4 regions of the Paenibacillus sp. NRS-1781 genome follow, and region 3 is predicted to be linked to each of the others. Evidence: predicted binding sites of a transcription regulator. Region 3 holds the regulator's gene; each other region holds the start of a gene.
What was found. Region 3 encodes Rex, which represses fermentation and respiration genes when NADH is low (regulators of the CRP and FNR family bind a similar motif). Its sites were predicted from a motif close to TTGTGAAATATTTCACAA; they were not measured.
Positions count from the first base shown of each region.

Region 1 (7,739 bases), on a different contig from region 3:
TGTTACTTTAACAACTTTAACGTTGTATTTAAGAGAAACATCAGCTATTTTCTTCAAATCCTCTGGAGTTGTTACACCGCCGTACATTCTTGGCACAACTGTAAACGTTCCATCCTTTTGAATATTCGCGTGCAGCCGCTCGTTCACAAACCGGGAATCTTCCTCATTTTCATAGGTATCCGGGTTCATCATACCCAAGTAATAATTCAGCGCCGGGCGGCATTTGGAGCATCCTTCATCATTATGCCAACCAAGCACATTCATGACTTCACGCGTCGTTGTAAGACCCTTGGTTTTAATAGCCGTTACAATCTCATCCCGGCTCCATGTTGTGCAGCCACATATTCCTTGCTTGGCTGTCGTCTTGAAGCTGTCTCCAAGAACATACTGGAGAATTTGTTCAACGACCGGCTTGCACCCTCCGCAGGACCGCGTTGCCCCGGTACATGCCTTAATTTCGTCGACTGTGGTCAATCCATTTTCATGGATCGCATCAACAATTGCCTTTTTGGTCACACCGTTGCAGCCGCAGACAATTTCATCATCAGCCATCGTTTCAGCGGATAAGGTTTTAGCCCCGTCTTTACTGCATCCGGTACCCATGAGCTGTCCATATATCTCATCTGTCATCAACGTTTGCTGCCGCACATACTTCTGAAGACTAGCAGATTCGCTCACATCTCCGAACAGTACGGCTCCAACAATCCTATTTTCCCGAAGCAACACTTTTTTGTAAGTGCGCTTCCACTCATCCTTGGCTACAATCACCGTATGCTCAGAAGCAGTTATGAATTCACCAGCCGAGAAAACGTCCACTCCTGAAATTTTGAGCTTGGTAGAAACCACCGATCCCATATAGCCCTCGGTATCCGCACCTGCCAAATGTTTGGCAATTACACTTCCCTGTTCAAACAGCGGAGCAACCAGACCGTAACAGATCCCTCGGTGTTCAACACACTCCCCTACTGCATATACATCCGGCATGGAGGTCCTCATCATATCATCGACCACAATTCCACGGTTCGTTTCCATGCCACTTTGCACAGCCACCTGAATATTTGGCTTGATCCCGACGGCCATAACGACCAAATCCGCTTCCAGTTCGCTTCCGTCCGAAAACCGCAGTCCCTGTACCCGATCTTGACCGTACACCTCTGCAGTTTGCATTTGCATAGCAAACTTGATCCCCTGACGTTCTAGTTCTGCCCTCAGCATCGTAGAAGCTTCCGGGTCCAGCTGACGCTCCATCAGATCCTCCATCAAATGAACGACCGTTACGTCCATGCCGAGATTGACCAAGCCTTTAGCCGCTTCCAGTCCCAACAGCCCTCCACCAATGACTGCTGCCTTTTTATAGGTTTTCGCCGCCTCAAGCATTGCCGAGCAATCGGCGATATCTCGAAAACCGATGACGCCTGGTAATTCTTTTCCCGGAATAGGCAAGATAAACGATTGAGAGCCAGTAGTCACCAAAGCTACATCGTAATCCATTTCAAGTCCGTCCTCCGTGTAAATCCTCTTTCTTTCTCCGTCGATGCTTCGCACCGTTTTCCCAGTATATAAAGTAATACCTTGGTCCTCGTACCATTGCAAATCGTTCAGTATGATATCATCAATCGTCTTACTACCTTCCAGTACATAAGAGAGCATGATCCTGTTATAGTTCGGATGCGGCTCATTTCCCAGGACCGTAATTTCATACTTATCCGTTAATTTTAAAATTTGCTCGACCGTATTGATGCCGGCCATACCGTTTCCAATCACAACAAGCTTTTGTTTACCGTTTGTCATGTACCGGTCCTCCATTCATTCGACAAGATTTCCTACGTTCTTATGAATATTGCTTATGCTACTATTCTAAATACAGCAGATTGAGCTATATGTGATCACAGTCACAATATAGTTCAAATTATAAATGTTTAGGGATTTCCCTATTCAAATTCAAGGGATTCAGGTAAGAAACTGAAATTGAGTTATTATGATGATTTTTGAAAAGTGGATGCTCCTATTTGACTCTTCTCAGTATTTGATTTAAAATTCAATTAAATGATACAAAAAACTATCAATTAATAATATATGATATCAAATAAATAAGGAGTTCCCATGAAGAAAGACATGACAACGATCAAGCAAGTGAGGCTTAACAGCCTTTTGGATGTAGCTACCATGCTACTTATTGACAAGCCAAACGCCTCCATGAATGAGATTGCTGATTATGCAGGAATTGGTATTGCCACATTGCATCGATATGTTGAAAGCAGAGAGCAACTGATGATTTATCTGGGATTTCGGGCCATCGAAGTCGTAAGTGAAACCATGAAAGGGATTTCCTTGGACGAGGAAAACTATGAAAATTACATTCCAGAGTTGATTGAGGCACTTATTCCGTTAGGAGACAAAATTTATTTTCTTGCTCATGATGCATCCGTCAACTTCAACAAGGATATTGAAGAAGCGGATCAGAAGCTAAGGGAACCCATCCTGCATGTGATTGAAATATTGCAACAAAAAGGTTATTTTCACCCGCATATCGATAAAGATTGGATCATGAATGTCCTCTACTCGTTACTATTTCTAACATGGCAACAAGTAAGGAACGGCAATATTGCGAAAAATTCTGCGGCGGCACTGGTTGTAAATACTTTTTACCATGGATTCAAAGCATCTGATTACTGATCACACTAGATTATGAAGAGGCGAACCACGCGAGGAGGAATCTACATGTTAATTCAAAACGTATTGGGGAGTATTGCGATTTCCAAAGATACTATTTCTAAAATCATTGGCAAGACAGCAACGGCAACAATGGGAATCTCATCGATGTCAACAGGAGTCGTCGAAGGAATCACTAACAAGTTAAGTGGGAAAAGCCTGCACAATGGCATTGAACTTCATGTGACAGAATCAGGACTGGATGTCGATTTAAGCATTGTCGTTCATTACGGAACAAGAATGTACGATGTAGGCAGAGAATTACAGAGGAATGTTCGGGAAGCCATCGAGAAATATACGGGCCTATCCATTGGCATGATAAACGTCAAAGTACAAGGGATATCCCTATCCGTTAATTAAATCGCGCAGCAATCCTTTCTACAGAACAGCTTAAGTTCTATGGCACTCCACATCATATATTTTATAGATTAATCGACAAAGAAACCGTCCTCAGGAAGAATGGAACAACCATTCAACATGCCCCAGAAGCGGTTTTTTTTGCTTTCTCCTACCATTTATCCCATCCAAATTTTCTATATATATCCTTTCCTTCTCTGCATCTTCGGAAGTGTTATGAAGAGATAGCAAGTCATCAGACAGAGTAATGAGTAAATAAATCCTTTACAAGGAATACTTTATGGACAACCTGCTATTCTACGGGGACATGAATTGAATTGTTTGGGGGTCATCATCATGTGGTCTAAAATAGTACCTTATATTCCAAGCTGGGCTACATTATTTCAGGCAGCCCTCGCGTTGATTTTTCCATTAGGGATTTATTATATAAACCGCTCAATATATTCACTTGTAGGAAGTAAGGGAGCGAATTCCAAACAACCTGCTGACCGTCCAATGGATGATAAAGACCACGCTGATCAGCAGCAGGCAACAGGCTCCAAAATTTCAGGGAATTATGATGCCGATTTGAAATCACTCCAAGAGGCTATAGGCGAGAATAGTGATGTGCATTTTCGTGAGTTTATGGCTAAGAAATTTCATGCACGGTCCGTGTTAATCTTCATAGAAGGTATGCAGGATGAAGGGCTTATAAACAAGCAGGTATTGCAGGTATTGATGCTTGACGGCCAACAGGAACAATCGGAAAGCATAAGTAAGTCTTTTATAAAAGAAAGCTTGATGCCACTTACGCAAATCAGTGAAGTTGCAGATATGGAGAATCTGTACGAATTAATCCTTTTGGGCTATACCGTGTTATTAATGGAAGGCCTGAATGAAGCACTGCTGGTCGGGCCCCCTAACGGCCCCGTTCGACCCGTGAATGAGCCGACCTCTGAAGCATTACTTCGGGGTCCCAGAATCGGCTTTACGGAAGTATTAAGTGAAAACACTTCGATGCTTAGACGTCAAGGCCTAAATAAAAGTCTGGAAATAAAGAAATTTCAGGTTGGAAGCAGAATCAAAAAAGATCTGGTTATCGCGTACATCAAGGATATTGTAAATCCGGATCTTCTTCAGGAAGTGAAGGACAGAATTTCAAAAATAGACATGGATTTTTTACCTGAATCCGGTTATGTGGAGCAACTTATTGAAGACAATTATTTAAGTCCATTCCAGCAGGCTCACAACACTGAACGCCCCGACCGTGTCATGAGTGCTTTGTTGGAAGGAAGAATAGCGATTCTGCTGGATGGTACTCCCTTTGCACTTATTGTTCCGGTGACCTTCAGCATGCTGCTCCAATCTCCCGAGGACTATTATGAGCGCTGGATTCCAGGGACACTTTTACGCGTGTTGCGATTTTTCGGAGCTTTTATAGCGCTTATGGGTCCTGCTTTATATATCTCTTTTATATCGTTTCATCCCGGTTTGATTCCAACCAAGCTGATCGTTAGCATCATCGAGACCCGTCAAGGAGTCCCTTTTCCATCTGTCATCGAAGTTATGATTCTGGAAATCTCTATCGAAATCCTGCGGGAAGCCGGCATACGATTGCCCAAACCTATTGGTCCTGCCATGGGCATTGTGGGAGGCTTAGTCATCGGCGACGCTGCTGTCAATGCGGGTATTGTTAGCCCTTTCCTTGTGATTGTTGTTTCGGTTACTGCCATTTCATCGTTTTCGATACCGTCATACAGCGCGGGCATTACCCTGCGTCTCTTACGTTTCGCCGGAATGCTCTTTGCAGCCCTTCTGGGCATGTTCGGAACGGTATTGTTCTTCCTGTTAATTTGTATCCATATGACGAAATTGAAAAGCTTTGGGGTACCGTATATTACTCCTTTCACACCCATACGTCTAAGCGACTGGAAGGATCTGTTTATTCGTGCTCCTTTGACGATGATGAAACGAAGACCCGTTATGATGAAAACTCAGCAAAGCAAGCGCAAATCGTAGCACCCGAAGGAAGGAGGAAATATTGTGTTCAGACGCTCTGATGATAAGATCACATCCACACAGGCGGCAGTATTCCTGACCAATACTGTATTGGGCGCAGGGATTTTGACACTCCCGAGAGGTGTTAGTGAGACGGTAAAGACTCCTGATGCATGGCTTTCTGTCCTGATCGGCGGATGTATTGTCATATTCGTGGTCTTGCTTATGGTGAAATTAAGCCAACAATTTCCCGGTAACACTGTGTATCAATACTCCAGAAGAATCGTGGGTATCATTCCTGGAGGATTTTTAAGTCTGCTATTAATTATATATTTTCTAATCATCGCCGGCTTTGAGATTCGCGTTTTAGCTGAAGTGACGATTTATTTTTTGCTTGAAGGGACACCCATCTGGGCGATTGTAATTCCATTCATCTGGGTGGGAAGTTATCTGGTTTTTGGAGGCATTAATCCCATCGCGCGGTTATACCAGATTGTGCTCCCGATCAGTCTTTTCTTTTTGCTCCTCTGTTTTGTCCTTAGCCTAAAGGTCTTTGAAATTGACCATCTTCGTCCTGTATTGAGTAACGGTATTCTTCCAGTAGTTAAGGGACTAAAATCGACCGTCCTTGTTTTCACTGGATGTGAAGTCATCATGACACTGGTCGCTTTCTTGCAGCACCCTGAAAAAGCGGCCAAGACTATGGTAGCAGGAATCAGCATTCCTTGGGTATTGTACTTTTTGACAGTCGTTATGGTAGTCGGCGGGTTATCGGTGGATTCTACTGTGACAAGTACCTGGCCCACCATTAATTTAATGCGCAGCTTTGAAATCCCGGGGTTTCTTTTTGAACGTCTTGAGTTTCCGCTGCTGGTGATTTGGATGATGCAAATGTTTTGTAATTTCTGCAGTTTTTTCTTCAATGCATCCTTAGGTGTCTCACAGGTGTTTGGCCTTCAATATCGTTATGCTGTATTTGTCTTAATCCCGCTTATTTTCATCTCCACTATGGTTCCTGTACGTATGAGTGAAGTGTTTAGTCTGGGCGATGCGATCGGATACATGGGAATTATTTTATTTTTTCTGGTCCCGGTACTTCTTTCCATTATTTTAATAATAAGAAAGAAGGGAATGAAGCAAAATGTATAGACGACATATCCTATCTTTGCTGCTTGCCTTCATTCTTCTGGTAACTCAAGCTGGTTGCTGGAGCAGCAGAGAAATAGAGGAGCTAAGCATGTATACAGGACTGTCACTGGATAAGGGTGAGCCTAGCACAGTGGAGCAGGACCTGGAGAAGGAAGGCAGCTATTACTTCAAGAAAAATAAAATTACTGCCACTGTGCAAATCGTCCCCAAAAAGTCTTTTGGAAACGCGGCAAAACAAGCAGGTGGACAAGGGCCAAACTATATCAATATAGCTGGCACCGGGGATTCTGTACTTGAAATCTTCCGGCAACTCTCCATCCGCCTGGATCGCCCGATTATTGGTCACCACTTGAAGGTCATCGTGGTTTCTACCGAACTGGCGAAACAACAGGCGATGCAGCAATTAATGGATTTTGTGCTTCGTGATAATGATATTCGACCGAGTTGCCTGGTTTTCTTAAGTAAGGGACGAGCAGCTAACACATTGGTCACAAAATATAAGGACGAGGTCCCTTCTTTCCATATATTGTATATGATTCGAAACCATTTCAGAACCAGCAAGTTAATGAGAGGGATCAATTTGTCTGAATTGGATGGGCTGATGCATTCCAAAAAAAGCTATATCCTGCAAAACATTATTGAAGCCGAAGGAGAACTTGAATTTTCAGGTGCCAGTATTATTAAGGGAGACACCGGCCACTGGCTCGGCAATTTGGGGCAACAAGACGTGGAAAGTATTAGTTGGATTAAAGATGATGTTGAGGGTGGAGCTATTAAAACATATGATGAGCGGAATCAACCTATAACTTATGAGATCAAATCGGTAAATAGCAAAATAACCACTAAGGTGACTGAGGGAAACGACATCTCCTTTCATGTCAAAATTGAATCCAAAGGGCGTTTAATTGAAGACTGGGATGATAAAATGGACCCGACCAAGACACAAAACATCAAAAAGGCTGAGAAAGAGTTTGAAAAAGAAGTAACAAGGAGGCTTAAAACTCTTATGCATAAGCTACAATCGGAATATAAAGTCGATGTTGCCGGTTTTGGCGAGCACTTGTATATTGAGCAACCTCAAGTGTGGAAAAAGGTAAAGAAGGATTGGGATTATAAATTCAGTCAAATCCCCGTAACTTTCGATGTTAAGTTATCCATTACGGATTTAGGTTCATCTGCTGAATGAAGTCCTCCCTTGAGTTTGGCGGTTACCATCAGGGAGCGGATGTCGATGAAATAGAAACCATGAGATACGGCCAAGCCAAAGGTGTAACAGGACACAATGGGATCAAAGAAACATCAAAAAAAGCCGATATCTTCTAGACTAACAATAGCCGCTCCTGAATTTTTTCAGAAGCGGCTACACTGCCATCACCGTTATTGAATGGTCATTTGTATTCATGCTCAATATTTAGTCTGGTTTCTCCCTGCAACCCTCCATCTGCTGAAGCTTGAAGCAACAGCTCACCTGCCAGATATCCGGATTGCACAATAACGAGACACCTGCCTCTGTGTGTTCGTATCTGGTTTCCCTGGAAGGGTTC
Region 1 is NZ_JBITPI010000012.1:92,463-100,201, forward strand. Features, by position in the region: gene nirB (nitrite reductase large subunit NirB) at 1-1,791, opposite strand, end outside; gene ACIFO6_RS04045 (TetR/AcrR family transcriptional regulator) at 2,104-2,676, shown strand; gene ACIFO6_RS04050 (Asp23/Gls24 family envelope stress response protein) at 2,722-3,072, shown strand; gene ACIFO6_RS04055 (spore germination protein) at 3,406-5,067, shown strand; gene ACIFO6_RS04060 (GerAB/ArcD/ProY family transporter) at 5,092-6,195, shown strand; gene ACIFO6_RS04065 (Ger(x)C family spore germination protein) at 6,188-7,381, shown strand; gene ACIFO6_RS04070 (glycoside hydrolase family 2 TIM barrel-domain containing protein) at 7,584-7,739, opposite strand, start outside.
Region 1: nirB (nitrite reductase large subunit NirB) is a predicted target of Rex. The motif match lies at 1,881-1,898, and genes of this name have one in related genera.

Region 2 (7,739 bases), on a different contig from region 3:
ATCCGATCACGATTATCTTTGTCATTCTGACGGCGGGCAATCTGTTTGGAGTGGTAGGGATTATACTGGCGGTGCCGGGCTATGCTGTATTGAAGGTTATCGTCACCCATCTCTTTAGCTTCTTTAAAAAGCGTTCACATCTTTATGAAGCGGATAAAGTGACGTCGAGCCTCAACGAAAAATAAACATTTCCAATTCAGGTGTAAAATCAATTTTCCAGTATAAATCAAATGGACCCCTCTTGGGAAACTGTGGCTTCGCGTGCTATAATTAATGCCTATTCTTATTCCCAAATAGAAAGGTCAGACTTTATATGATAAAACTCAGCATTCTTGACCAATCTCCGGTATCGGAAGGCACGACGCATGCGCAAGCATTACAAAAGACCGCTGAGCTTGCTATAGAGGCGGAGCGCTTGGGTTATCATCGCTTTTGGGTATCAGAGCATCATGCTTCCTCTAATCTTGCTGGTTCCAGCCCGGAGGTATTGATTTCGCATCTGGCCGCTCGAACCTCCACCCTTCGAGTGGGATCAGGGGGTGTGATGCTGCCGCATTACAGCGCTTATAAAGTAGCGGAAAACTTCCGTGTGCTGGAGGGCTTGTACCCGGGGCGCATGGATTTGGGCCTGGGACGTGCCCCGGGAGGCATGCCAATCGCTACCAGAGCCTTGCAGGAGGGCAAAATGAGAGGTGGCGTCGATCTGTACCCTGAGCAACTGGATGACTTGCTAGCCTATTTGCATGACAGTACAGGCAGTGAGCATCGCTTCGGCTCATTACAGGCCATGCCGCTCGTAGAAACCGTGCCGGAAATGTGGCTGCTCGGCTCCAGTGGCGACAGTGCAGGGCTTGCAGCCGAACGCGGCGTGGGCTTCGCATTTGCGCAGTTCATCAACGGCGAAGGCGGCACAGGAGCGATGAAAGAGTATCAGGAGCATTTTAAGCCTTCGCAGCACAGTGATCAGCCGCGTTCGCTTGTCGCTGTATTTGCTATCTGTGCGGATACCGAAGAGGAAGCCAACCGATTGGCTTCCAGTGTGGACCTGTCCCTGGTGTTGCTGGAGCAGGGAATGCGCTCCGCTGGTACACCTACCGTAGAAAAGGCATTGGCCTATCCGTATACGCCATATGACCGGATGCGCATCCGCGAGAATCGCAAGCGTATGGTGGTCGGCTCACCCGAGCAGGTGAAGCACCAAATTGAGCAATTGAGTGAGACTTATCATACACAGGAAATCATGGTCGCAAGCATTATTCACGATTTTGACGCCAAGTTGAAATCCATACGTCTTATGGCTGAAGCATTTGGGCTGCGTTCTGCACAGTCTTGATGTTGTCTGCCGAATATTAGAAGATCACAGCTTTGAGGAGCTGTGGTCTTTTTTTGTGAAATTTCAGGGGCATTTTCGGAGAAATGATTCGTATGTGAAAGTGAAATGCGCCAATCAATACTTGATAATGATTATCAATATCTTTATTATATAAAGATAGAATGAAGTTTTGATGAATATCGTGCGTTAAGCCCGTGACTATATATTAGATAAGGGAAAGGAATGATTCCGAATGTTTCGTCTGAAAACGGCTAATCTGGATATTGCTTATGAAGATCGGTTGATTGTGGAGGATCTGAACGTTGAAATACCGCAAGGGAAAATCACAGCATTGGTGGGCGCAAATGGCTCCGGCAAGTCCACCATTCTGAAGACGATGGCTCGCATCATGAATCCTAAAGGCGGCAGCGTTTTGCTCGACGGTAAATCCATTCATAAGCAATCCACCCGGGAGGTAGCGAAGCAGTTGGCTATTTTGCCGCAAAATCCGACTGCACCGGAAGGATTGACTGTGACGGAACTGGTATCTTACGGACGTTTCCCCTATCAAAAAGGCTTTGGCTCTATGAAAGCAGATGATCGTAAAATGGTAGAGTGGGCCATTCAGGTGACAGGAATGAGCGAGTTCCACGATCGCCCGATCGACCAGCTTTCTGGCGGGCAGCGCCAGCGTGCATGGATTGCCATGGCGCTTGCGCAGGATACGGATATTTTGTTTCTGGATGAACCGACTACCTTTTTGGATATGGCGCATCAATTGGAAGTGTTGCATTTGTTAGAGTATTTGAACACTTCGGCTGAACGTACCATTGTCATGGTCGTGCATGATTTGAACCATGCAGCCCGGTACGCCCAGCATATGATCGCGATCAAAAAAGGGAAGGCCGAGGCTGTAGGAACGCCGACCGAGGTCATGTCCCCTGACGTGCTGCGCGAGGTGTTCGGTATTGAAGCAGATATCGTAACAGATCCTCGTACAGGTGTACCGCTGTGTCTTCCATATGCTTTGGCCGGACAACCATCGGTAAGCCAAGCCGTAAAGGGATTGAAACTGGAAGGGAATCCACTAGTAGGCTCCGTTTCCGAGCGGCGTGAAGCCAGACCACAGGTAGCGGCAAGAGGATAAAGGAGACCTAATGAAACCACTGGATTATGATCAGCTTGAGCAATTGGCGCGAATAGTGACAGACACACCTGAAGATGCAGTATACTCCGGACCCGTGGCAGAATGGCTTGAACTGGATAAGCTTGGCTCTGTGATGGAGTATTATGGTGAGTTGCTGCGTGCGGAAGACAGCTTGACCACAGCCGTTTATTTTGTAAACCAGTTGCGAGGTCTTGTGTTTGCTCAGCATTTTATGGTGTCTTTGTGTGAACGCCGTCTCGATCTGTCCGTTTCCAATCTCAGATTTCATATTTGTTATCAAGGGAAATATCCCGCCATCAGCTTTCAGGTCATCGACCAAACAGAGCTGGACAACATCCGACAAGACGAGCATCATTCATCCGGTCAAGCGCAGCAGGTGTTGCGTGACTTTTACAGCTTGCAGATCAGACCGATACTGGAGGCGATGGCTTCGGTAGGAGGTGCATCTGTTGGACAGATGTGGGGACAGTTCCCGCTGACTTTGCTGTATTTTAAGGACAGAGTACAGCCATCGCTAGCCGATCCACAGGATGTGGAGCATTTTGAACAAGATTATGATTATGTGACACGGGAGTTGGAGGGAGAGGTATTCGGGCGAAAAAGAAACCCGTTTACGGTTCGTCTCGCTGAGCTGGATAACCCTTACCGTCCCGGTGAGAAGGCATATATGAAACCGTCCTGCTGTCAATATTACAAGACAGGTGGAGGACAGCGGTATTGTTTTGCGTGTCCAAGGATGTCCGCTTCAGAACGTGAAGAACGCAGACTCGAAGTGGTGGCGTCTCGCTAGTATCGAGTGATATTGGCATGTCCGTCTCGTTTTGGGTAAAATAGGTGATGAAACTTAAACCAAGCGAAACAAAGGAGGGTGCTATATGTCTGTCTATTCACATCATGCCGTAACACCAGCGAATCAGGAGGTTCTTCTGGATACCTACACCGGTAAGGTGCTGGTCATCGCGAATACCGCAAGCAAATGCGGACTTACCCCGCAATATGGGGATTTGCAAAAGCTATATGATGAATATAAGGATCGGGGACTGGTTGTATTAGGCTTCCCTTGTAACCAATTTGGCGGTCAAGAGCCGGGCAGCAGCGAGGAAGCGGCTGAATTTTGCCAACTGAATTACGGGGTTAATTTCCCAGTATTCGCTAAAGTGGACGTTAACGGTCCGGATACAGCACCTCTGTTTGAATATTTGAAAAAGCAGCAGCCTGGAGAACAGGAAAACGGCACGATTCAATGGAATTTCACGAAATTCATTGTGGATCGTGAAGGGGTGCCTGTGGGGCGATTTGAACCCAAGGAATCACCAGAGGCGATGAAAGCGGCTATCGAGCAACTCCTGTAATAGCTTCCAGCTTGGTCAGAAATATACGTATAGATAAGGTCGAATCTCCGTTGTTTTTCCGGGGTTCGGCCTTTTTTGTTGTCTGCATTTCACATTCGGTTGATCGTTGCAGTAGCATTTGGAAGCCTGATAAAAGGCATAATCAAGCCCCGTACGGGAAAAACTGAATGAAGCAAAGAGTCGTTTCAGCAAACGGCTGACTTTGTATCTTCCTGACTTTAAAAATGTGGACAAATTGTGAATATCATAGAAAGCTATTGCAATGTGAAAAATGTCACATTATAATAAGTGCATGAAGTGAAATAAATCACAATCAACAAAGTAGTTACGTGAAACAATTCACAATTATACATTTTATGCCCACACCAAGGAGGAATTCAACATGAAAGTAGCAGTTATCGGATGTACACACGCAGGTACGGCAGCCATCGTCAACACAGCCAAATGCTATCCAGATGCAGAAATTACCGTTTATGAGCGTAATGACAATATTTCGTTTTTATCCTGTGGTATTGCACTGTACGTAGGTGGTGTCGTCAAAGATCCGCACGGTTTATTTTATTCTTCTCCGAATGAACTGGCTGAGCTGGGTGTCGTGACCAAGATGCTTCATGAGGTAACGAATGTCGATACAGCAGGCAAAACGCTGCAAGCACGCAATCTCCAAACAGGAGAGGAATTCACGGACACCTTTGATAAATTGATTGTAACTACAGGCTCGTGGCCTATTATTCCGAAGCTTGAAGGTATTGAGCTTGATCATATTCTGCTCTGCAAAAACTATAATCATTCCAATGACATCATTGAGAAAGCCAAGCATGTACAGAACATTACAGTTGTCGGAGCCGGATATATCGGTGTTGAGCTGGTGGAAGCTTTTCAAATGAACGGTAAGAACGTTACGCTGATTGACAGCGCGGATCGTATTTTGAATAAATATTTGGACCCGGAATATACAGACCGAATTGAAGGTTCCTTGAAGCAACATGGCATCAAGCTGGTGCTGGGAGAAACAGTGAGCCGTTTTGAAGGAAGTAACGGTAAGGTGAATAAAGTGGTTACATCCAAAGGAGAATATGAAACAGAGCTTGTTATTCTCTGTATCGGCTTCCGTCCTCAAACGGATCTGCTTAAAGGTCAGGTAGACATGCTGCCCAACGGCGCGATCATTGTGGACAATTATATGCAAAGCAGCTGCCCGGACGTATTTGCCGCAGGCGATAGCTGTGCAATCCGCTACAACCCGACAGGCAAAACAGCTTATATTCCATTGGCAACCAACGCTGTTCGTATGGGTACCCTGGTGGCACGCAATTTGGTTCAACCGACCATTGCCTATATGGGAACACAGGGAACTTCGGGTATTAAAATTTATGAAGATAATATTGCAGGAACAGGTTTGACGGAAGCGGCAGCAGCAGACGAAGGTATGGCTGTAGAGGCTGTAACCATTGAGGACAGCTACCGTCCTGAATTTATGCCAACGTCGGAAAAGGTGCTGCTGAAGGTTGTATATGAGCAGGAAACACGGAGAATTGTCGGGGCACAAATGATGTCGAAGGTAGATTTGACCCAATCGATTAATACCCTGTCGGTGGCGATCCAAAATCATATGACCATTGATCAACTGGCCTTTGTGGATTTCTTCTTCCAGCCGCATTATAACAAGCCTTGGAATTTCTTGAATGCAGCGGGTTTGCAAGCATTGCCGCCAATAACTGAACGGAAGCCAATTACCGTATAATTCATTTTGTCTGTGACATTGTTCATAAGTTTGTCAACAATCTGAGACGTATGCACGAATCCTTATAGTACAATATATAGTAGCATAAGGATTAGGGGGTAAGTAGCTTATGGATTTGTTTTATATCCTTTTTCTTGTAGTCGTGGCGCTGGGAGGCCTCGGCGGAGTTATTTGGTTCTTGAGAGCAGTTGAAAAGGAAGAATACAACTAAATGTAAAGCGCATAGTAGGCGCAGTAGACGTAATAATACATGAAAAACAGCCCTTTATCCAAGGGCTGTTTTTTTTAATATTCATTAAAGTGATTTTTTTCACAAACAAAATCACTGATTTTAAATAAAATATGAGAGAGAACATTCGAGTGAAAAGATGTTAAAGGAGCGGAATATATGGCAAGTTATAAACCGGTGCAGATTGCTGAAAAGACGGTGGAAACAGGAGTGGCCAAAGCGAACAATCCATGGACTGTGGCGGTGGTATTGGGATTTTTGGCAGGTGCATTCATTGCGCTTGGTTTTTTGCTGGATATACGTGTTATCGCAAGCGCACCCAAAGAATGGGGAAGTATCGCTACCTTTATTGGAGCAGCCGTGTTCCCTGTAGGTCTGGTATTGGTATTGATCGGAGGCGGAGAATTGCTGACTGGTAATATGATGGCTGTCCCTTTGGCGAGATGGGCAGGACGGATCAAGACCGGGGCGATGTTCCGTAATTTGGCGATTATTACGCTTAGTAATTTTGCAGGCGCGTTGTTTGTTGCCTTTTTCTTTGGTCATGTGCTGGGTTTAACCGAGACAGGACCTTATTTGGACAAAGTGGTTGATATGGCGGGACACAAGCTGCATGAGAGTTTTTTGCAATCGTTTATATCCGGTATTGGATGTAACTGGCTGGTAGCGCTGGCTGTATGGCTGGCGTATAGCACGGATTCGATCGGTGGCAAAATTATGGGGATCTGGTTCCCAACAATGGCCTTTGTAGCTATCGGATTCCAGCACGTTGTAGCCAATATGTTTCTGATTCCGGCGGCTATTTTCGCAGGTCATTTTTCATGGGCAGATTATGTCATGAACTTCATTCCGGTTTGGCTGGGGAATTTGGTGGGAGGAAGCATGTTCGTAGCTGGAGCTTACTGGTTGGCATATTTGAAAAAGCCCCATTCCGCTGTACATTCTGTGAATGATTCATCTCAGGCACCTTCGTCTACTGCAACAACTCCGTTGAGTGACCATGCTTGATTAAGCAGCGCTTTGAAAAAATGGGAACAAAGCAAATCCGCCATGGCAGGTCCGGGGGAACGAAACCTGTCATGGCGGATTTTTTTGGGAGTGGTCCATGATTTGGCATGGAGGATGAGTGTGCTCTCGTCCATAATGCCTTGATCTCTTTTACCCTTGGTATGCAATACTGAAACAGGTATGATCAAAAAAAATATAGAATATTAGAAATCCGTTTTGCTGTGAGCAGCAAGCGGATTTTTTGAGCTTTGTGGACGGATTTGGGTTGGCAAAATCCTTCTCTTGCCATAGGACATAGCTGTATATATGATAAGAACAGTGTAATTTTTGGAAACGGTAACGGAAAGGAGCATCAACACCATGGATCATCGCAACAGCGCGCCTCCTGAGGCTGTGCTTCAGCAAGACTTGCAAAGGGGGCAGCGAACGACGGAGCGTACGGACGGTGTTTTTCCGGCTGTATGTCCGCTGGATTGCCCGGATACGTGCGGGCTCCTGCTTCACAAGGAAGATGGAAAGATCGTCAAGGTGACCGGTAATCCGGATCATCCTATTACGAAAGGAGCCATTTGCAACAAAGTTCGCAATATGACGGAGCGAGTGTATGATCCTGAGCGGCTGCTCTATCCGTTGAAGCGTGTAGGTCCCAAGGGGCAAGGGAAGTTCGAACGAATTAGCTGGGAGGAGGCAGTGGATACCATTACAGGCCGCTTCAAGGAACTGATTCGCACGGACGGACCGGAATCTATTCTCCCCTATAGCTTTTACGGCAATATGGGCGTGTTGAGTGTGGACGGGATGGATCGCCGTTTTTTCAATGCGCTGGGTTCAAGCCAACTGGACCAGACGATTTGCAGTGTGGCTGGGAATGAAGGCTGGGCATCCGTCATGGGTTTTAAGGGTGGCACCAGTCCGGAGGATACAGA
Region 2 is NZ_JBITPI010000015.1:107,749-115,487, reverse strand. Features, by position in the region: gene ACIFO6_RS05165 (AI-2E family transporter) at 1-185, shown strand, start outside; gene ACIFO6_RS05160 (LLM class flavin-dependent oxidoreductase) at 314-1,333, shown strand; gene ACIFO6_RS05155 (ABC transporter ATP-binding protein) at 1,566-2,459, shown strand; gene ACIFO6_RS05150 (hypothetical protein) at 2,470-3,270, shown strand; gene ACIFO6_RS05145 (glutathione peroxidase) at 3,356-3,832, shown strand; gene ACIFO6_RS05140 (FAD-dependent oxidoreductase) at 4,215-5,576, shown strand; gene ACIFO6_RS05135 (formate/nitrite transporter family protein) at 5,965-6,813, shown strand; gene ACIFO6_RS05130 (molybdopterin-containing oxidoreductase family protein) at 7,174-7,739, shown strand, end outside.
Region 2: ACIFO6_RS05135 (formate/nitrite transporter family protein) is a predicted target of Rex. The motif match lies at 5,875-5,892, and genes of this name have one in related genera.

Region 3 (7,739 bases):
GTAGGTCCTGATCTGGCCTTCTTCGGCATGAAGGACGCGCAGCAGGTAGCGGTGCTCCAGCAGATGGTGACCGACCTCAATATGAATGTCACCATCGTTCCTTGCCCCATCGTCAGAGAGGCCGACGGTTTGGCCCTCAGCTCGCGTAATGTGTATTTGAGCGCGGAACAGCGAGAGCAGGCGTTGGTACTGTCACATTCACTGCGTAAGGTGTGTGAAGTGAGCGAGGATGTTGTGCAAAACTCGCTTACGATCCTTCAGCTGTACCAAATGGTGGAGTCCACTATTACTTCTTCACCTTTGGCAGACATTGACTACATTGAAATCTTAACCTTCCCCGGCCTGGAGCCCCTTCCTCCCGAGCAGCGGCTAAGCGATGTTGAAGAAGACATCATTGTAGCCCTGGCTGTAAAGTTTGGGAACACCCGGCTGATTGACAATATAAGAATACAGAAGGCGGAGGTGCTCTCCCATGTTTAGAACGATGATGAAATCCAAAATTCACCGGGCGACGGTTACCGAAGCCAACCTCAACTATGTGGGTAGTATTACCATTGATGAGGATTTAATGGAGACTTCCGATCTGCTGGAGAATGAAAAGGTACAAATTGTGAACAATAACAACGGAGCCCGGCTGGAAACCTACGTTATTCCAGGACCGCGTGGCAGCGGCGTAATTTGTCTCAACGGCGCAGCAGCGCGTCTGGTGCAGCCTGGAGATACGGTCATTATTATTTCCTACGCTTCCATGTCGAATGAAGAGGCCAAAACATACAAACCGACCGTTGTATTCGTCGATGAACATAATAAACCGGCCCAAACGGCCAACAAGGAAGTACACGCCACGATCTTGTAATGAATGGGAGTACGGATGAAACCCGCCCTTTAAGCGAAAGATGTGAGTGTATTAATCCATCTTTCGTAAGGGCGGGATGCACATGTTCCAGCATGTATTCGCAGAAATGAACAGCATGTTAGATGATATCGTGAAGCATTACCCATCAGCCCAGGGCTCCCGCAGGCAGGAGTTGCTACAGCACTGGAGTTTGCTGCGGAGAATGAGTGATGGAATTATGGATGAATGGCTGGCCTTTGAGGAAAAAATGGTTCGCCTGCGGGCTGCCGGTTTTTCCACAGAGTCTTGTATGTCTGGCACGGAGCTATCTGAAAAGGCACTGCCTGAAAAGGAGCTGCCAGCCTTTACTCGGGGTCAAGGGTATTACCAACTGCTCATGTATCCTGAGGCCATCTGTCAGTTTGAACAGGTGCTACAGCATTTTCCGAACAGCTGGCAGAGCCGTATGTATATGGGGATGGCGTATTTTCAACTGGAGGATACAGCGGAGGCTGTGAGCCAATTTCAGAAGGTGCTGCACCTGACAGAGCAGTCCGGGCTGAAAGCGGTCATCTATAATGCTCTGGGCTGTCTTATGGCGAAGCAGGCTGATGTAGAGGAGGCGCAAAAATGTTTTGCTCTCGCGCATCAGTTCGATCCTGCATTGCTCGAGCCGCTGCACAATATGGAGGCCTGTTTGTCTGGTGCCGAAATGCTTCGGTACGACAGCTCCATGATGACCTGGCTGTAGTTGTCAGACTTCCGATTGAGACGAGGCATGCCCACCTTCACAGGCGGTGTGTGCATCGTCTTTTTTGGCTGCCTTAATTTCCAAACAGGCGATCTTCTGATATGCTGTTATACAGAGTTATTATTTTTGTATGTGTCAAAAGAAAGGATTAAGCCCGAATGAAATTTGCGGTATTGGATTTTGAAACGACAGGCACCCAGTCCGCGGATGACATCATTCAAGTCGGACTTGCAATTATAGATCATGATAACAGCATTTCCCGTGTTTACGGTTCTTATGTGAACCCTGGCAGATCCATTCCGCCTTTTATTACCGGGTTGACCGGGATTACAGACGATGACGTCAAGGAGGCTCCTGCCCTTGAAGAGATGATGATGGAGCTTGTGCCTATGCTGGACGATGTCGTGCTGGTCGGTCATAATGTGGCGTTTGATTTTAATTTTTTGCAAAACGCTTTGGATCGGTGCGGGTACTTGCCGTTTACTGGAAGAATTTTGGATACGATGGATTTTCTGAAAATCATGTTTCCATCGCTATCTTCCTATCAGTTGGGTTTTGTTTCTTCTGAGTTCGGGCTGGCGCATGACCGACCTCATCAGGCAGACAGCGATGCGTTGGCTACGGCTGAAGTGTTTTTAAAATGTCTGGATGAGCTTCACGCGCTGCCTTTGATTACGATACAGCGGCTCAGCGATTTGTTCGCGGAGGAAGACAGTGACCTCGGATGGTTTTTGGACGGGGTGCGTGAAGACAAAGAGCATGATCCTATTCAGGATTTGGAAGGTCATCAGTTTTTTCGTCAGCTTGCGCTGAAGGTAGAGGATTGGACGGAGCTAAATGCCCCTCGCAGAGAGGACGATCCCAATCCGCTGGCAGGCGTTTCCTTTGAGGAATACATGGATGATGTGCGAGACAATTTACGTTCATCCTTGAGCCAATATGAGGAACGCGAAGCGCAGACGCAAATGATTGAGGGTGTCAATCAGGCGCTGAGTGAGGACAAGCACCTGTTGATCGAGGCGGGTACGGGGACAGGCAAGTCCCTCGGTTATTTGCTCCCTTCGCTATATCACAGTGTGAAAAATGGACAGCGAGTCATGGTTAGTACGCATACGATCAACCTGCAGGAGCAATTACGCGAGCGTGATATTCCGATGCTGACCAAGGTGATCCCTTTCCCGTTCCGGGCTGCCATTTTTAAGGGCCGGGGACATTATTTGTGTCTGCGTAAGTTTGAACATAAAATAAACAGAAGAGACTTCGCAACGCCGAAGGAAGATTTAATTACAGCGGCCCAGATGATTGTCTGGCTGACGTTAACAGAAACCGGTGATGATGAAGAATTGAATCTGAGCAATCGTGGCGGAGATTTTTGGGAAACGGTGGCCAGTGATTCAGAGTCCTGTCTTGGTCGTTCTTGTCCATGGTTTCGCAAATGCTTTTATCATCGTGCGCGCCACGAGGCGGGAATAGCCGATGTGGTCATTACGAATCATTCCAAGCTTTTTACGGACGTAAAAGCGAGTCATCAGCTGTTGCCGAGCTATGAGCATCTGGTCATTGATGAAGCGCATCATCTGGAGGAAGTCGCTGGTAAGCACCTGGGCATGCATATGAAATATTTCACACTCGTGCATACGCTGACCCGGTTGTTCAAGGACAGCAAGAACGGACAATTGCCTTCGCTGCGTCAGCAGTTGGCAAAGTCGGGGCATGAGAAATCGACCGATTGGGCTTCTACCATTGACCAACTGTATCCGCTCGTGCTGGAGGTCAAGGAGACTTGGGATCTGCTGAGCGACAAGCTGTTTGGCATGCTGCCGGAGCGAAGTGATGCGACACCGGGCGAAACAGGGCAGTTTTCTTCCCGTCTCAAGCCGTCGGCCAAGCCTGCCAAGTGGGATCAGGCTGCTGCGCTGGAAAATCAGCTTTATGTAACGATGAGCGAAATTTTGCGCAGGGGCGACAAGCTGATGCTCGATGTGAAGGAAGAACATGACGATTATGCGGCTGACAGCCTCATTACAGATATTACGGGGCTGCTTAAGGATTTGGCAGGCATTAGGGAAAGCTTGCGCTTTTTCATGCGGATGGATGATGAGACGACCGTATATTGGCTCGAAGCGAGCGGACAGTTCCGCAGCAAGTCGCTACAATTTTATGCGGTGCCCGTCGATGTGAGCCGCCAGCTGAAAGAAATGTTTTTTGACAAGAAAAGGAGCATTATTCTGACGTCTGCTACCTTGTCGGTGGATAAGTCGTTTCAGTACATGACCGATCAGCTCGGCTTGCAGGAGGCCGCAGATCAAGGGCGGCTGATGACTACGCAGCTCCCGTCACCCTTTAACTACAGGGATCAGGTGTTGCTAGTCATTCCAAGGGATTTCCCGAGCGTGAAGGGCAGTGTAGGAGATGAGCATTTTGTAGATATGCTCGTCAGCTCGCTAGGTGCGACTGCCCAAGCGACGCGGGGGAGAATGCTCGTTCTCTTTACCTCCTATCGCATGCTCCGGCAGGTGTATGAGCCGCTTAAGGAGGCGTTAGCATCCAGTGACATCACCGTGCTGGGGCAGGGCGTGGACAGTGGGAGTCGCAGCAAGCTGACCCGACGTTTTCAGGAAGCTAAAGCTTCTGTGTTGCTGGGAACCAGCAGCTTTTGGGAAGGCGTCGATATTCCGGGCAAGGCGCTGACGTGTCTGGCTATCGTCCGCTTGCCGTTCCAACCGCCCAATCACCCGCTGCTGGAGGCTAAAAGTGAGCTGCTCCAGCAGCAGAAGAAAAATCCTTTTATGAAGCTGTCTGTTCCACAGGCTGTCATTCGCTTCAAACAGGGATTTGGACGTTTGGTACGTACCGCGAGCGACCACGGGGTTGTTATCGTTTATGATACGCGTGTGATCGAATCCTATTACGGGAAGCACTTTTTGTACTCGTTACCGGGACCAAAAATGGAGCATATGCCGACGGAGCAAATGGTGCCCCGTATCGCCGAGTGGCTCCAATCCGCCCCGGAGACAGAGGTATAACGGACGGACATCTATATATATCCGTTACAATTAGGGGGAGCATGTATGAAATCAGATAAAATTTCAGAGGCTGTCGTACGGAGGTTACCCGTATATTTACGTTATCTGAATGCACTGCACAAACGGGAGGTGGCTACGGTCTCTTCCCAGGAGTTAGGACAAAGACTGGATTTGAATCCGGCTCAAATTCGTAAGGATCTAGCGTATTTTGGAGATTTTGGCCGTAAGGGTATCGGCTATGATGTTACTTATCTTATCGAGAAAATACGCCATATCCTGAAAATCGATCAGCAAATTAACGTGGTATTGGTCGGAGCAGGTAATCTGGGGCAAGCCCTTTCGAATTATAATGCTTATTTAAAAGACAATATGAAAATTGTAGCAGTATTTGATGCTGTGCCAGATAAGGTCGGAACCAAGATCAATACGCTGGTCGTACAGCCAATGGATGAACTGGAAGCGACCGTGAAGGAACAAAACATTCGGATCGGGATTATTACCGTACCGGATTTTGAAGCTCAGAACGTGGCTGACAGGCTCATAAATAGCGGGATTGGAGCGATTTTGAACTTTGCCCCGACCACTCTCAAAGCACCAGCAAATATTCGAATACATGTCACAGATTTTACAACAGATTTGTTAAGCCTCGCTTATTATTTGGAAGACGGAAAGGAAGATATGCAACATGATGGAAAATAAATGGATGATTAAGAACGGCTCTTTTGCCGTGAACAGACCGGAAGCGGGGGTAATCCACGGCTATATGATCGTGGAGGACAGCCGCATTACCTATATTGGCGAGACTTTGCCAGCGGGTGAGGAAGAGACGGAAGCAATTGATGGTAACGGGCTGCTGTTTTTACCTGGCCTGATTAATACACATGGTCATGCGGCGATGTCTCTGCTGCGCGGGCATGGGGACGATCTGGCTCTTCAAGTATGGCTTCAGGAAAAAATGTGGCCGATGGAAGCCAAGTTTACGTCTACGGATGTGTACTGGGGTACGTCCTTGTCCGTGCTGGAAATGCTGAAAGGTGGTACAACCACCTTTTTGGACATGTATGATCATATGGACGAGGTGGCTCGTGTAGCTGAAGAGTCCGGCATTCGTGCCAGTCTGATGCGTGGAACGATTGGATTATGTTCGGAGGAAGAGCAGCGGATCAAGCTGGCTGAGGCTGTGAATTTTGCGCGTAATTGGCATGGAAAAGCAGACGGTCGCATTACGACTATGATGTCTCCGCATGCGCCGTATACGTGTCCGCCTGCGTTTATCGAAAAATTCGTGCAGGCTGCGCATGAGTTGGACTTACCGTTGCATACGCATATGTCCGAAACGATTGCCGAAGTAGAGCAAAACGTACGCGACTACGGCTTGCGCCCGGTTGCGCATTTGGATAAGCTCGGCTTTTTCTCCCGTCCATCGCTTGTTGCCCATGCTGTTCATTTGAATGACGAAGAAATAGCTTTGTTGGCTGAACGTGGTGTAGCGGTTTCGCATAATCCGGGCAGCAACTTGAAGCTGGCGAGCGGTGTGGCAAGAGTGCCTGATCTGCTCCGTGCAGGCGTTACTGTCTCTCTCGGAACAGACGGTCCCGCCAGTAACAATAACCTGGATATGTTCGAGGAAATGCGTCTGGCTGCACTCATTCACAAGGGAGTATCTGGCGACCCAACCGCAGTTCCTGCGGGTGAGGCGTTGCGTCTAGCAACGGAGTACGGAGCGAAGTCGATTGGCTTGAATGAGGTAGGGGCGCTGGCAGCAGGCAACAAGGCTGACTTTATCGCGCTTGATCTCAATCAGGCTCATTTCTTGCCGCGTACGGATCTCATTTCCCATGCGGTATACTCTGCAAGCGCCAAAGACGTAGCCCATGTATGGGTTAACGGTCGTCAGGTTGTGAAAAACGGTGAGTGCCTGACTATGGATGAGGAACGTATCAAGCATGAGGCACAAGCCGCCTTTGAAGGGCTGCTGTCGCGCTAATTCAGGTGTCACATCCCCTTAGAGAGGAAGCACAGGTTTGAAAAATAAGAAAAAATGGATAGTGGTCGCCATTCTGGCCGTCATACTGATCCTGGTCAGCATTTTCTGGTATTATTCCTATGTTACTCAAGACCAGGTGACTGAGAGAAATGCCGCTATCGTAAAGGCCAAACAATCGGGTGGTCTGGTTACCACGACTCAGACGTGGAAGTCGGTGTGGGATCAGGTATACTGGGTAGTTCAAGGGAAAAATGCTCAGAATGAAAATATTATGGTGTGGGTCCCTTTTCAAAAAGTGGAGGGTCAACCTAATGTGCCTGTCGCAGATAATAGCAGTGTTCATACCGAGCTACTGAAAAACGGAGTCGACGAGCAAAAAATGACAGCCATGATCCAGCAACAGCTTCCAGGTATAGATATTGTAAGACTTGAGCCGAGTGTGTTTAACGGTCAATATGTGTGGCAGTTGTTTTACGATGACGGCAGTCATCATTACTATACCTTTTATCGCTTCTCGGATGGGGGAGCGATGGGGATAAAGTATATTTTGCCTAATTATTAGAGTGCTGTGGGGAGTGGCTGATGGTGGTTTGGGAGTGCTAGGAGCGCTGCGTAGTCCATTTGATCTTACGATCGCTGTTGCTTCTTCAGATTCAATGGCTCATTCCGCTGGCTGACCGCCATGATGCCACTCCAAGCACCACTCTTTTCATTAGAGCTGGTGTAAGAAGGCACGGACGCCGCTGCGTTTATCTCCGTTTTGGGTTTTACACGCTAAAAAGACGTAAATACGATGGAATTTCGTATTTACGTCTTTTTAGCTAACACCCCTCGCGAAGCTTGGCTGCAAGCCAGCGAAGCATCTTTGCCTACCTACCCAACTGCCCTCCTAGGGCAAAATTCATCTTTATGACTGTGCAGCAGCGGAGTGGAGTGGAGGATTTGAATCTGGAGAAGCGATAGCGTTCGCCTTTGTCATGGGATTCTAACCGTTAAATGTTTTATATAATCAAAAGAATCCCATGGCAACAGCGATCGTAAGATCAAATCATTCACGGAGCGTCTCACCATAACCAAGGATTTTGCCTACCCCCAACTCCCCCACACATTGCCTTCGATATTAGATATACGTTATGATAT
Region 3 is NZ_JBITPI010000049.1:159,433-167,171, forward strand. Features, by position in the region: gene panC (pantoate--beta-alanine ligase) at 1-480, shown strand, start outside; gene panD (aspartate 1-decarboxylase) at 473-856, shown strand; gene ACIFO6_RS18925 (tetratricopeptide repeat protein) at 939-1,586, shown strand; gene dinG (ATP-dependent DNA helicase DinG) at 1,745-4,612, shown strand; gene ACIFO6_RS18935 (redox-sensing transcriptional repressor Rex) at 4,658-5,311, shown strand; gene ACIFO6_RS18940 (amidohydrolase) at 5,298-6,599, shown strand; gene ACIFO6_RS18945 (DUF5590 domain-containing protein) at 6,637-7,161, shown strand.

Region 4 (7,739 bases), 160 kb from region 3:
GTATTATTGTAAATGCACCTTCCACACATGGTGCGATCGGTGACATCTACAACACCAACCTTCCATCGCTGACACTCGGTTGTGGTTCGTACGGACGTAACTCGACTTCGTCGAACGTATCGGCAGTCAACTTGATTAATGTGAAAAGGGTGGCGAAACGTACGGTGAATATGCAATGGTTCAAAGTACCTTCCAAAATTTATTTTGAAAAAAATTCGACTCAATATCTTGCTAAAATGCCTGATATCACACGTGTAGCCATTATCACAGACCCTATGATGGTGAAACTCGGATATGTGGATCGTGTCATCCATTATTTACACCAACGCCAAACACCAGTAGCTATCGAAGTGTTCTCGGAAGTAGAGCCAGATCCATCGACAGTTACGGTAGAACGTGGTACTGAAATGATGAGACGTTTCCAACCGGATTGTATTATTGCATTGGGCGGCGGTTCGCCGATGGATGCGGCTAAAGGCATGTGGATGTTCTATGAATACCCAGATACTGATTTCAACAACTTGAAACAAAAATTCATGGATATCCGCAAACGGATCTACAAGTACCCGCGTCTTGGTCAGAAAGCACAATTTGTAGCCATTCCTACAACCTCGGGTACAGGTTCGGAAGTTACGTCGTTCGCAGTTATTACAGACAAAAATCAGGGCAACACGAAGTATCCGCTGGCTGACTATGAGCTGACTCCTGATGTGGCCATTATTGACCCTGAGTTTGTATACTCGCTGCCTAAAACAGCTGTAGCGGATACAGGTATGGACGTACTGACACATGCCATCGAGGCCTACGTGTCTGTAATGGCTAGTGACTACACAGATGGTCTGGCAATTAAAGCCATTCAGCTGGTATTCCAATATCTGGAGCAATCGGCTCTGAGTGGCGACAAACTGGCTCGTGAAAAAATGCATAATGCTTCCACGCTGGCAGGAATGGCGTTTGCCAATGCATTCCTGGGTATTAACCACAGTCTTGCGCACAAATGGGGCGGACAATACCATACAGCGCATGGTCGCACGAATGCCATTTTGTTACCACACGTCATTCGTTATAATGCGAAAAAACCGACGAAGTTTGCTTCGTTCCCTAAATATTCGCACTTTGTTGCGGATGAGCGTTATGCAGAAATTGCACGCATACTGGGACTGCCTGCCCGTACAACGGAAGAAGGGGTTAACAGTCTGATCGAAGCGATCCGCAAACTGAACAAAACACTCGGTATCGAGGAATCGTTCCAGCAAATCGGCTTCGATGCGAAGGATTTTGAATCGCGTGTAGATTATCTGGCTGACCGTGCTTTTGAGGATCAATGTACAACTGCGAATCCGAAGCTGCCGCTGGTTACCGAATTGGCTGATGTATACCGCAATGCCTTCTACGGACGTTTTGACCAATAATATATAGGTACGAAGAGGCTTGTGACTAAGCATTTTCCCGTTAATACCAACGCAGGCTCTCTATAATAGAGGGCCTGTTGGTTTGGGAAGGGAGGTGAACGGCAAGGATAAAAGTACGGGCGTGAAGCTAAAGAAAATAAAGTGATAAATGTCACCTATATTGTGATTTTTGTCACATACTACACTCTATCATTATTCTACAATAAGGGTGTAAGAAAGGTCCCGACACTGAGCGTAAGGCATCGGTGAAAAGGCCGGGCTCGAGACACAATTTTAATGTGAAAAAAATCACAAGTCCGGAAGACCAAACAATTTGGAGGGATTTACATGTCGGTGATTGAGAGAGAATTACAAGAGCAACAATCTGGCTGGAGAGGTTTCAAAAAAGGTAAATGGACTAAAGAAGTCAACGTCAACGATTTTATTGAAACCAACATCTTACCTTATGTCGGTAACGAAGAATTTCTAGTTGGCCCTACCGCCAACACAACTGCACTGTGGGATATTGTATCCGATCTTACCAAAAAAGAGTTGGCAAACGGCGGCGTGCTTGATGTAGACGTGAATACGCCATCCACCATTATTTCACATAAGCCGGGCTATCTAGACCGGGATAAAGAACAAGTTGTCGGTGTACAAACAGACGCTCCATTCAAACGCTCTTTGCAGCCGTTTGGTGGAATTCGGATGATGATCGACGCTTGCAAAGCCTATGGCTTTGAAGTACCGCAAAGCATTGTTGATATCTTCACTCATATTCGCAAAACGCATAATCAGGGTGTATTCGACGCTTATACCGATGATATGAGAGCAGCTCGTAAAGCGGGTATTATCACTGGTTTGCCAGATGCATATGGTCGTGGTCGCATTATCGGTGATTACCGTCGTGTAGCACTGTACGGCGCAGACTTCCTGATTAAAGACAAAAAGGCTCAACTGAAAAGCCTTGAAGTGGACTCCATGGAAGAAGATGTAATTCGTCTGCGTGAAGAAATTTCCGAGCAAATTCGCGCTTTGAACGAGCTGAAACAAATGGCTGCTGAGCATGGTTTTGACATCTCAAAGCCTGCTAACAACGCGAAAGAAGCTTTCCAATGGGTGTATTTTGGCTATCTGGCAGCGATCAAAGAACAAAATGGTGCAGCAATGTCCTTGGGACGTGTATCTTCCTTCCTTGATATCTATACTCAACGGGATCTGGAAGAAGGGGCAATGACAGAAGAGCAAGCACAAGAATTGGTCGATCATTTCGTTATGAAACTGCGTATTGTTAAATTCCTGCGCACACCTGATTATAACGAACTGTTCAGCGGAGACCCAACATGGGTAACTGAATCCATTGGCGGAATGTCCATTACTGGAGAAACCCGGGTTACTAAAAACAGCTTCCGTTTCTTGCACACCCTGTACAATCTGGGTCCTGCACCGGAACCAAACCTGACTGTACTATGGTCAGAAAAATTGCCTGAAGGCTTCAAAAAATATTGTGCCAAAGTATCCATTGAAACCAGCTCCATTCAGTATGAAAATGATGATTTGATGCGTCCGATTTATGGCGATGATTATGGTATTGCTTGTTGTGTGTCGGCAATGAAAATTGGTAAACAAATGCAATTCTTTGGTGCCCGTGCCAACTTGGCTAAAGCTCTGCTATATGCAATTAACGGCGGTGTGGATGAAAAATCAGGTGCTCAAGTGGGTCCTGAATATCCTGCAATTACAGGTGAAGTGCTGGATTACGAGGAAGTGCTGAGCCGCTTCAAGCCCATGATGGAATGGTTGGCAAAACTGTACATGAACACTTTGAACGTTATTCACTTCATGCATGACAAGTACAGCTACGAACGGATTGAAATGGCGCTGCATGACCGTGATATTGTCCGTACGATGGCTTGTGGTATTGCTGGTCTGTCCGTTGCAGCCGATTCCCTGAGCGCTATTAAACATACGAAGGTGAAACCGATCCGTAACGAAAAAGGCATCGCCATTGACTTTGAAATTGAAGGGGAATACCCTTGTTACGGTAATAACGATGATCGTGTTGATAACATCGCAGTAGAACTGGTAGAGTCCTTCATGGGCATGATCCGCAAGCACAAAGCTTACCGGAATGCGATTCCTACTCAATCTGTATTGACCATTACTTCCAACGTGGTGTACGGTAAGAAGACAGGTACAACACCGGATGGACGTAAAGCTGGCGAACCGTTTGCACCGGGTGCGAACCCAATGCACGGTCGCGACAAAAAAGGTGCCTTGGCTTCCCTTAGCTCCGTAGCTAAATTGCCTTACGAGCACAGTCTGGATGGTATCTCGAATACCTTCTCCATCGTGCCTAAAGCACTGGGTAAAGAAGAAGAAACACGCAAAACGAATCTCGTTTCCATGATGGACGGCTACTTTGGAAGCCATGCGCATCATCTGAACGTCAACGTGTTTGCTCGTGAACAATTGCTGGATGCGATGGATCACCCAGAAAACTATCCACAGCTTACAATTCGTGTGTCGGGTTATGCCGTTAACTTTATCAAGCTGACTCGTGAACAACAGCTGGATGTTATTAACCGTACCTTCCACGGTACAATGTAACAAAGCTTTACGTATTATATATTACAATGACGCACGCATAGCGGATGCGGGAAGGAAGATGCAACATGCTGAAAGGTCACATACACTCATTGGAAACCTTCGGGACCGTCGATGGTCCCGGCATCCGCTTCGTGCTTTTTATGCAAGGATGCTTGTTAAAATGTCAATATTGCCATAACCCGGATACTTGGGCTTTAAATGAAGGCAATCCAATGACACTGAAGGAGGTATTGGCTGAAATTGAGCCATATTTAGCCTACTACCGTTCTTCGGGAGGCGGATTGACCGTATCCGGTGGAGAACCGACACTGCAAGCTCATTTTGTAGCAGAGCTGTTCAAAGAAGTGAAGCAACGCTGGAATTTGCACACGACGCTGGACAGTAACGGTTTTAATGACGCAGGCCGTATCCAAGAACTGCTGGACGTAACGGACTTGGTGTTGCTGGATATTAAGCATATTGACAACGACAAGCATATTAAGCTTACAGGCAAGTCCAATGACCGTATGTTAAGTACGGCACGCTGGTTGTCTGAACAAGGACGCAAGATGTGGATTAGACACGTGTTTGTACCGGGTATTCATGATGATGAGCAGGATCTGCTGAATTTGGGACGGTTTATCGGAACGTTGAACGGAGTCGAAAAGTTCGAAATTTTACCCTACCATCAAATGGGTGTATACAAGTGGGAAATGCTCGGCAAGGTGTATCCGCTGGAAGGGGTTCCGTCCCCTACAGATGAAGAGGTTCAACGGGCTTATCGTCTCATTGAAGAGGGCCGGTTGGAGACTGCAGGGATACATGTCGCCGTCCGTCTGCAATAATGTTGAATGACTGTTAAAATACTTTCTGTTTATGAAGCCGCCGCCCCATCAGGTCAGATGGGGCGGCGTTTTTTTTATTGTAGTATTTCTTGCAGCCACAGGAGAAAGATCCCTTTTTTTTATGTTCAGCAAAATTCCCAGCAACTTTTGGGCAACATCCGCGTCTAATAGTATGACTTTTTACGGGGATGATAATAATTTGGTAATAGAAGGAGACAGACAATGAATTTCAAGAAATGGACCATGCTCACCGCGCTTGCGGTAGCTCAGGTGGCTGCAGTAGCCCCTGTAGGAGCAGAAGCAGTATCCACTGTTCAATCCACCGATTCGGTTAGCGGACAGCAGGCTCAGGCCAATGTCACAAATTCCGGCGTTGATAATAGCATCGGGGGACAAGATAGCACTGGAACACAAAATGACATGGTGACACCTGTTAACACAGGCGTATCCAATGATCCATTGTCCGGTTTGCCGACGGATACAACCAACGGATCGAACGTATCCAATGATGTATACGGTGGGGACGGAACGCTCACCAACCCTGGTGGTTCTCCAACATCCATGAGTGCAAATCAACTGATTTTGTATTTGAACAGCGCAAAAATGGAACAAAACGGACAGGTGTACACGGCGACTCAGCCGATGACAGTCAAGGACGGTGTTTCTTATGTAGCAATCCGTTCGCTTGTCAGCCGCGTCGGATTACAGTTTAGTTATGACACTGCTACCAAGGAAACCGTTATCACCCAAGGTACAGACGTGCTACGCTTCAAGACTGACAGCAAAATTTATACGGTTAACGGTGAGGCTCGACAAATGAAGGGACCGGCATTCCAGCAAAAGAACGTATTTATGGTGCCGTTGACTTCTATTACACAGGCCTTGAATATTCCTTATACTGTAAATAATACAACAAAACAGGTTATTATGGATTTGAATCAAAAGCCAAAAGCTTCCTTCACGGTTCAGCAAAAAGAAATCTATGCGGGCGAAACCCAAGTTACGTATTTGACGAAGGAATCTTCTCCTACAGGTCTTCCTATTGTGAATCAACGTTGGGAAGGCAAGCAGGACGTATTTCAAGAGCCAGGTACATATGCAGTTACCTATTCTGTTCTTGACTCCGCAGGGAACTGGAGTGATCCATACTCCGTGACCATCACAGTAAGACCGCCCAACCAACCGCCGGTCGCTCTGTTTACGACTGATAAAAAAGAATACAAAATGGGTGAAAAAATTACCATTACCGACTTGAGTACGGACGATGAAAATGCCATCACCAAGCGTGACTGGGTGAATAAGAAGCTGGCGTTTTTCGAGCCGGGTGATGTGACCATAACGCTGACCGTGACTGACAAGCATGGTGCAACAGGTACTGTAAGTCAAACGATTAAGATTACGAATGAGCTGCTATACAACGAAGATGATTTCAACAAAATCTTTACACCTTTTGGTGATAAATACAGTGTAGACGGTAGTCAGGTGCCTACCATGGCTACCATTCCGGTAACCAGTACATCTGCACCACGCCTTCTGATCCGTGCTAACAGCCCAGAACGTGTATTCCAGGATGGAATTGTGTATCAGGAAATGGGATCAGGCAGCACACGTATACTCGTCCATCATGTGAATGAAACGGGCAGAGATGTAAAAATGTACGTTATCGCAACCAACAATAATATTACTGCTGCCAATCTGAACGTCGAAAATTCCGGTTTCGCCGGCCCATCTGAGTTTGCGACAGCTGCGGGTAAGATTTCGATTCAGCGGTACTTTCAATCCATGCAGGATGGAAGCAAACGTTCCAGCACAGTTCTGAATCCAGGCGAAAGCCGCATTATTTTACAGGATTTAAATGCACAAAAAATTAAGCAAAAACAGGTCATTTCTCTCTTATCTGACTTGTATACGGATCAACCTATTCAATACACAGTTGTTGTGTTAGATGCAAATGCAGATCCATTAATTGCAATGCCTACTCTGGCAAAACTGCCTAAGGACGGAATTCATAACCGTGGAACGTATGCGAATTCGGATATTACGCTTGAATATACGGAGGAGGTTGGTAAAACAACTCAGCGTATCGTTCTTGGCGACAATAAAGTAGACCCGAACCTGCTTGGTTCAGACGGTCTGGACGGTTCTTCTTCCTCCAATGCGGGTAATTTTGGTGTTGTGTATAAGGTTAAACTGGATCGCGTAGCGCCGTATTCCCTGATTACATTTAACCCGCGTGGTGGTGAATACTCTGGCTATGCTATGGTAAATAATCAGGTCGTGGGTATCCCGACGAACGGCTCCGTGTGGGCTCCGAATGAGATGAGTGTACTGTATCGTACAGGTCATATCGAGGAGAGTGTAGAGATGTATTTCACTGCGGCTGCGGGCAGTAACTTGCCAGTTTCCGTGGTAGTTATGCCATTACCAGCTATTAAAAATTAATATGAACATCCGGTTTTGTTTATCGGTTTAGACCGAAGGGTCTCATCATTCACCGTTTAAAGTCAGATCACTTACAGAATAAAGACGTTCTCCTGCTGTGGATTCGGTTTCAGCACAGGAGAACGTCTTTTTCTTTATCAAGAGTGCGAATATCTCTTATAACTTTGGCTTTAATCGTGGTATAATAAGTAGATGCAAGCCTAAGCCTGCATCAGATAACCTGAAACTACAGACAGGGGAGGGTGAAACGCATGCTGACAAAGGATGAGATTATCGCAACAATGTCCGCTCAGGGGCTGCGTATTACGGATCAGCGCAAGACGCTGGCCACGTTATTTTCCGAGAATGAAGGGTATCTGTCCCCAAAAGACGTTTATGAATATATGGGTAAAAAATACAGCGGACTCAGTTTTGACACCGTTTACCGTAATTTGCGTGTGATGCAGGAATTGGGTGTGCTGGAGCAGGTATC
Region 4 is NZ_JBITPI010000049.1:2,210-9,948, forward strand. Features, by position in the region: gene adhE (bifunctional acetaldehyde-CoA/alcohol dehydrogenase) at 1-1,412, shown strand, start outside; gene pflB (formate C-acetyltransferase) at 1,740-4,001, shown strand; gene pflA (pyruvate formate-lyase-activating protein) at 4,067-4,825, shown strand; gene ACIFO6_RS18100 (stalk domain-containing protein) at 5,048-7,267, shown strand; gene ACIFO6_RS18105 (Fur family transcriptional regulator) at 7,519-7,739, shown strand, end outside.
Region 4: pflB (formate C-acetyltransferase) is a predicted target of Rex. The motif match lies at 1,689-1,706, and genes of this name have one in related genera.